DNA from 3 places in the Kitasatospora sp. NPDC056138 genome. Region 2 is predicted to be linked to each of the others. Evidence: riboswitches for the same ligand, from Rfam matches in the RefSeq annotation. Region 2 holds a riboswitch; each other region holds the start of a gene.

Region 1 (2,255 bases), on a different contig from region 2:
ACGTACGGCTCTCCGAGGCCGGTCTGGCCCGCGCCGACCGGGCCCGGCTGTTCGCCATCACCACGGCGGCCGACGGCGTGGTGCTGACCACCGTCGGCGGTGAGGAGGCCGCCGCCGCGGCCGGGATCACCGGCGTACTGCTGGCCGCCCGCCTCGCGGTGCCGGTGGTGGCCGCCGCCCTGGACGTGCCCGGCTCGGTGGCCGCCGCGGTCGAGCACCTGAAGGCCACCGGCTCGCAGCGCCCCGCGCTGGCCCCGCTGGTCATCGGCCCGGAGGCCGACCCCGAGCTGCTGGCCGCGGCCGCCGAGGAGACCGGCTGCCCGAGCGCCGCCCCGCTCGGCACCTACCCGACCGTCGGTCAGCTGATCGCCTCGACCTACCTGGCCGCCCTCAACCTCCCGGCACCGGGCGAGTCCCCGGTCGCCGTCGAGGAGCAGCCGGCCGGCTGAGCGCACACCGGATCCACCCGAGAGGCCCCCTCCGAGGGGCCTCTCGGCGTTTCCGGGCCTCCCGCCGCCCCCGGCACGCCCGAACCCGGCCCTGCGGACCGCAGGGCGGCTCCCGGGCGCGCCCGGCTGGCCGCAGCACCCGGGCGGCCAGCAGCGGGTCAGGTGGACAGCGGCGGGTCGGATGGCCAGGGGCGGGTCAGGTGGACAGCGGCGGGTCGGATGGCCAGGGGCGGGTCAGGTGGCCGGCGGCCAGTGGCGGGTCAGGTGACGCGGGAGCCCTGCGGGTTGCGCGCCCCCTGCCGCCCCCGCCCCGAGTCGGCGCAGATCGGGAGCGTTTGCCTCATTGGCGAACAATTCGGACATCCCCCACCACCCGTTCCACCCGGCCGCGTTGACCTCGATTCCGCCGACGAGTGGGACTTTTCAAAAACTTCACAAACGGCGGACCGACTCGCCGAAAATGCCACCGCGTCACCTGAAAGACAGGCAGATCGCCAACCGGACGGGAGCCCTGAAAGGGGCCCATCGGTTTCCCGGGAAATGTCCATTCGTATTCGATCTTGAGGGGTTGGCAAATGACCTGTGAGGGAGCTCACAGGTGTTTGCGGTTTCAACTTAAGTCTGCTTAACGTGCTCCCCGTTCGTTGACACACGGACCCAGCTCTTCCGGAACGCCGAGTCCTGCCGCCGGAGCAGCTGGCAGCGCAGAACGCACCTACGGCAGGGGCGGGGGAACCAGGTAAGTCGCCCGGGAGCCGGTCAGAAGTGGCCGACTCCGGGCTAGGGGTGAAGCCGTGCACAGCGCGGCCGGGCAACTCCAGCCCGAATCCGACAGCTCACCTCGCAGGCGTGGGAGAGGAACGCACCTTCATGCTGCCCATCAACGCCAACAAGCGTGCCCGCCGTCTGATCGCCGCCACCGGTGTGGTCGGCCTCGGCCTCTCGATCCCCGCCCTCACCGCCGTCGGCGCCTCCGCGGCCACGGTCGCCACCTGGGACAAGGTCGCCCAGTGCGAGAGCAGCGGCAACTGGAGCATCAACACCGGCAACGGCTTCTACGGTGGCCTCCAGTTCACCTCCTCCACCTGGGCCGCCTTCGGTGGCACCCAGTACGCCCCGCAGGCCAACCAGGCGACCAAGGACCAGCAGATCGCCGTCGCCGAGAAGGTCCTCGCCTCGCAGGGCCCCGGCGCCTGGCCGGTCTGCTCGGTCAAGGCCGGCCTCACCAAGGGCGGCACCCCCGCCCAGGTCGACACCAGCGCCGCCGCCCCGGCCGCCGCGCCGAAGCCCGCGACCCCGGCCCCCGCCGCCAAGCCGGCTGCCAAGCCCGCCGCCCAGGCCCCGGCCGCCGCGCCGACCGCGGACAGCGCCCAGTACACCGTGGTGGAGGGCGACTGGCTGTCGACCATCGCCCAGAAGAACAGCGTCGAGGGCGGCTGGCAGAAGCTGTACGACCTCAACAAGTCGCTGCTGACCAGCGGTCCTGACGTCATCTACCCGGGCCAGCAGCTGGCCCTGGGCGGCACCGCCCCCGCCGCCCCGGCCCCCGCCGCGCCGAAGCCGGCCGCCCCGGCCCCCGCCGCCAAGCCCGCCGCCCCGGCCGCCACTCCGGCCGCGACCGGCAGCAAGGCCGCCGCGATCAACTTCGCGCTCTCCAAGGTCGGCCAGGCGTACGTCTACGGTGGCAGCAGCGACGGTGGCTGGGACTGCTCCGGCCTGACCCAGGCCGCGTTCCGCCAGGCCGGCATCTCGCTGCCGCGCGTCGCCGCCGACCAGGCCGACGTCGCCAGCCGCGTCTCGCTGGAC
Region 2 (2,255 bases):
GCTGCTCCGCCACCCGGAGCAGCGGGCCCGGCTGCAGGAGTCGGTTCTGCGCGGGGAGAAGGAGCTGCTGGCCACCGGCGTGGAGGAACTCCTGCGCTACGACGGTCCGGTGGAGCTGGCCACCTGGCGGTTCGCGACCCGCCCGCTGAGCATCGGCGGCGTGGAGATCCCGGTCGGGGACCCGGTGCTGGTGGTACTCGCGGCCGCGGACCGCGACCCGGCCAGGTTCGCCGAGGAGAACACCCTGGATCTGGCGCGAAAGGACAATCCGCACCTGGGTTTCGGCCACGGCATCCACTACTGCATCGGCGCCCCGCTGGCCCGACTCGAGGGGCAGGCCGCGCTGGCGACGCTGCTCACCCGGCTGCCGGACCTTCAACTCGCCGCCGACCCCGCTGAACTGCGCTGGCGAGGTGGTCTGATCATGCGTGGACTGCGCGAACTGCCGGTTTCCTTTACCGCGCAACAGCGCTGATCTTCCCCGCAATCCGGCAGTCATTCTTGGGATTTCGGTGAGATGTGCCACATGGTGTCCGGAGGCTTCCGGACACCAGGCAAACCGGGCGTGTCGGGCTGACGGCGTGTCTGATTTGCCCTGTTTGCGACTCTCTGAATACGCATCAAACCGGACAAAGCCACACCGTTTGTAAGCGCACATAAACAGACCGTAATTCCCGTGTGATGTACGGGATATGAGCTTGTGATTGGTGTGAGGGTATGCGTAGTCTCCGTTGAGTTCGCAGTTGCGAACCCCGTTGCGCGGAACGCCAAACCTTGCCCGCCGCGCCTCGGGACACCGACCAGAACCCTTGGGCAAGGGCGGGGGACCCAGGTTTCGTCGCCGTCCCCACGGCTTGGGGTGAAGCCGCCTCAGCAGGGCAGGAAGCCATTCCTGTCCCGCCTACCGCGGCCGGGCCAACCTCCCGGTCCGAACCCGACAGCTCACCTCGCAGGCGTGCGGAGAGGACACCTTCATGCTGTTCACCGGTTCGGGCCGTCACCGTCGAAAGACCCAGGCCGAGAAGGCCATCGCCGTCGCCGGTGTGGCCGGCGTCGGCCTCGCGATGCCGCTGCTCGCCGCCACCGGCGCGCACGCCGCCTCCGTGTCGACCTGGGACAAGGTCGCCGAGTGCGAGAGCGGCGGCGACTGGAGCATCAACACCGGCAATGGCTTCTACGGCGGTCTCCAGTTCACCTCCAGCACGTGGAAGGCGTACGGCGGCGGCCAGTACGCCGACCAGGCCAACCACGCGAGCAAGGGCCAGCAGATCGCCGTCGCCCAGAAGGTCCTCGCCTCGCAGGGGCCCGGCGCCTGGCCGGTCTGCTCGGTCGAGGCGGGCCTGGGCAAGGACGGTTCGGCGGCCGACGTCGACACCGGCAGCTCCAAGTCCAGCTCGTACAGCAGCAAGAGCAGCAGCACCAAGAGCAGCAGCGCCAAGAAGCAGTCCTCGCAGGACGCTTCCCCGTCGAGTGCCGCCCCGAGCTTCCCCGGCCACGCCGGGTACGACGCCGGTTCCGGCAAGTACTGGTACCAGAAGAACGGCGGCTGGTACTGGACCAGCCACCAGAGCATCTACAACCAGTTCGCCGGTGGCGCCGCCCAGCAGGCCCCGGCCCGGCAGGCCCCGGCCCAGAGCCCGGCTCCGGCGGCCGCCACCACGCAGAGCGCCTCCGGTGACAGCTACACCGTCAGGGACGGTGACACGCTGTCGGGCATCGCCCAGGCCCAGCACCTCTCCGGCGGCTGGCAGCACCTCTACGATGCCAACCGCTCCACCATCGGCGGCAACGCCGACCTGATCGTCCCCGGCCAGGTGCTGCACCTGAGCTGATCCCCCGTGGCATGAGGGGCCGTTTCCGCGCGTGCTGCGGAAACGGCCCACTCGTCGTCATTCAGGTGAACTACCGGCGAGTAGCGGGCCACACGCTGAGACGGGGCCAAGGCCAGCGTGGCCAGAGGGCCCGGTGCGGTTAGGCTCTGGTCGTAACGACTCCGCAATCGTCCGCAGACTGCACCCTCTGTCCGTAGGACCTGCTTCCGCTAGGAGATGCCTCGTGCCGTCCATTGATGTCGTCGTAGCCCGTGAGATTCTCGACTCGCGTGGCAACCCCACGGTCGAGGTCGAGGTCGGCCTCGACGACGGCAGCACCGGTCGTGCCGCTGTCCCGTCCGGCGCCTCCACCGGCGCCTTCGAGGCCCTGGAGCTTCGTGACGGCGACAAGAACCGTTACTTCGGCAAGGGCGTGGAGAAGGC
Region 3 (2,255 bases), on a different contig from region 2:
GTGGCGGTCGCGGAGCCGGTGGCGGGCGTGCCCGGTGCCGACGGCGCGGGGGTGGACGCACCCGTCGTGGGGCTGTCGGACTGCGGCGACTGCGACGTCTGGGGGGCGGCCGGGTCCGTCGGGCCCGGCGTCACCGCACCGGTACCCGTACCCGTGCCCGGAGTTGCACTGGGGGCCGAGGACGGGGCGGTCGCGTTCATGTGCTGGATGTAGACGTCGTGCTGGATGGTCCAGTGCCAGACGCCGCCGTCCTGGTACCAGTACACGCCGTTGGCCGGGTCGTAGCCCGCTCTGCCGGGGAACGGCGGCGCGGGGGTGCCCGGCGCGGGGCTGCTGCTGTCGGCGGCGGGCGCACTCGGAGTGGGCGTGGCCGTCGGGGAAGCGGGGGTGGTGCTCGGCACGGGGGTGGGCGTGGCCGAAGGCGTCGAGGTGGGCGTGGCCGAAGGCGCCGGGGTGGGCGTGGTCTTCGTCGCGGGAGTGCCGCCGGTCAGGCCGACCTCCTCGGCGCACTTGGACCAGGTACCGGGGCCGGAGTCGGCGAGGACGCGCTCGGCCACGGTTATCTGCTGGTTCTTGGTGGCGTGGTCGGGTTCGGCGGCGAGCTTGTCGCCCCCGTAGGCGACCCAGGTGCGCTGGGTCAGACCGAGGCCGCCGTAGTGACCGTTGCCGTCATCGCTGCTCCAGTTGCCGCCGGTCTCGCACTGGGCCACGGCGTCCCAGGTCTTGACGGGAGCGGCGTGCGCCCCGGCGGCGGTGAGCAGCGGAAGCGCCAGGCCCACACTCGCCACTCCGGCGGCGGCGACGGCGCGATCGGCCTGGGTGGGACGGCGGTGACGGCCGGAACCGGAAAAGACCACGGGACGTTCCTCTCCGTACGCCTGCGAGGTGAGCTGTCGGGTTCGGACCGGGAGGTGGCCCGGCCGCGTGGGTACGCGGCTTCACCCCAAGCCGTTGGGGGCGGCAACTAACCTGGGTCCCCCGCTCCTGCCCAGGGGTTTGCTCGGTGTCCCGGAACGCGTGGTGGGCAGGACTCGGCGTACTGCGTCCGGGAGCCCGCAAAAGCGGACTGCAGGGAGACTAGAGGGATCATCACCTCGATAACAAGCCCGCATCCTGAACATCACACAAAAATCACGACACCTGTCCAGCGCGTCGCCGAAACCCGCGCTGACCACGGCTTCCGGCCCGGTGCCGGACCGGAAGCCCGGTGCGGGCAGGCGACACAGGGCCGCTGGTGCAGGGCCGTCGACACGCCGGGGCACGGGGAGCCGTACGGTCGCTCCCGCGCCCCGAAGCGTGCCGCTCGACCAGGCGGTCGAACGTGCCGATCCGGCCGTGGAGTCCGTGGAGCTGGGCCTGGGCCTGGGCCGGATCGGCGAGGGCGTGGCCGCGGCCGTGGCCGGCCTCAGCGCTGGCCGCGGTGCAGCTGCTCGAAGTCGGCGACCAGGGCCGCGGGCGACGGCATGTCGGCGATCTCGGTCTGCATGCCGTCGGCCGCCTCACGCAGCTTCCGGTCGTCGAGCAGGCGGGTGAGCAGTGCGGCGTCCACGGTGCTGCTGTCCGCGCGCAGGGCGAAGCCCCTGGCCTCGGCGGCGTCCGCGTTGATGAAGTGGTCGGCGCCCTGCGGCAGGATGAGCTGCGGGACACCGGCGACGGCCGCGGTGAGCATGGTCCCGGAGCCGCCGTGGTGGATCACGGCGTCGCTGGCGTCGAGGAGTTGGGCGAGCGGGGTCCACGGCAGCGGGCGGATGTTGTCGGGCAGCGTGCCCAGCGGGGCGAGGTCCGTGTCGCCGACGGCGAGCAGGAAATCGGCGTCCACCTCCGCGGCCTGTTCGGTCAGCCAGGCGATCGGGCTGACCCCGGCGTACTCGGTGAGCACCGTGCCGAGGGTGACCGCGATCCGGCGGCGCTCGCTGCGGCCGAGGAGGTCCGCGGGGACGGTGCCGCCGCCGTTGAAGGGGACGTAGCGGACTCGCCAGCCGGTGCCGTCGCCGCCGAGGGAGGCCGGGACGACGTCGAGCACGGTGCTCTCGGCAGGCCCGGTCAGGCCGTGCGCGCGGTACTCGTCGGCGAGTACCTCGGCCAGCTGGCCGACCATCGGGAGCCCGGGCATCACACCGAAGTTGTGGACGACGGTGGGGATGCCCAGCTTGGCCGTGACCAGCGGCGCACCGGCCTGGAAGGACTCCTGCACCACGATGTCGGGGCGCCAGTCGGCGGCCAGCCGCAGCAGCCCGTCGATGGTGGCCCGGCCG

The links. Region 2 has a riboswitch for cyclic di-AMP ahead of ACFC1R_RS14555 (transglycosylase family protein). Riboswitches for the same ligand answer to the same signal wherever they lie in the genome.
Region 1: it holds a riboswitch for cyclic di-AMP, as region 2 does, so the genes downstream of both, ACFC1R_RS35165 (transglycosylase family protein) here and ACFC1R_RS14555 (transglycosylase family protein) in region 2, are expected to answer to the same signal.
Region 3: it holds a riboswitch for cyclic di-AMP, as region 2 does, so the genes downstream of both, ACFC1R_RS29490 (transglycosylase family protein) here and ACFC1R_RS14555 (transglycosylase family protein) in region 2, are expected to answer to the same signal.

The regions. Positions count from the first base shown of each region.
Region 1 is NZ_JBHJVK010000093.1:16,311-18,565, forward strand. It holds gene ACFC1R_RS35160 (hypothetical protein) at 1-449, shown strand, start outside; cyclic di-AMP (ydaO/yuaA leader) riboswitch at 1,143-1,312, shown strand; gene ACFC1R_RS35165 (transglycosylase family protein) at 1,299-2,255, shown strand, end outside.
Region 2 is NZ_JBHJVK010000019.1:13,518-15,772, forward strand. It holds gene ACFC1R_RS14550 (cytochrome P450) at 1-475, shown strand, start outside; cyclic di-AMP (ydaO/yuaA leader) riboswitch at 770-970, shown strand; gene ACFC1R_RS14555 (transglycosylase family protein) at 975-1,832, shown strand; gene eno (phosphopyruvate hydratase) at 2,056-2,255, shown strand, end outside.
Region 3 is NZ_JBHJVK010000061.1:42,023-44,277, reverse strand. It holds gene ACFC1R_RS29490 (transglycosylase family protein) at 1-857, opposite strand, end outside; cyclic di-AMP (ydaO/yuaA leader) riboswitch at 862-1,016, opposite strand; gene ACFC1R_RS29485 (nucleotide disphospho-sugar-binding domain-containing protein) at 1,406-2,255, opposite strand, start outside.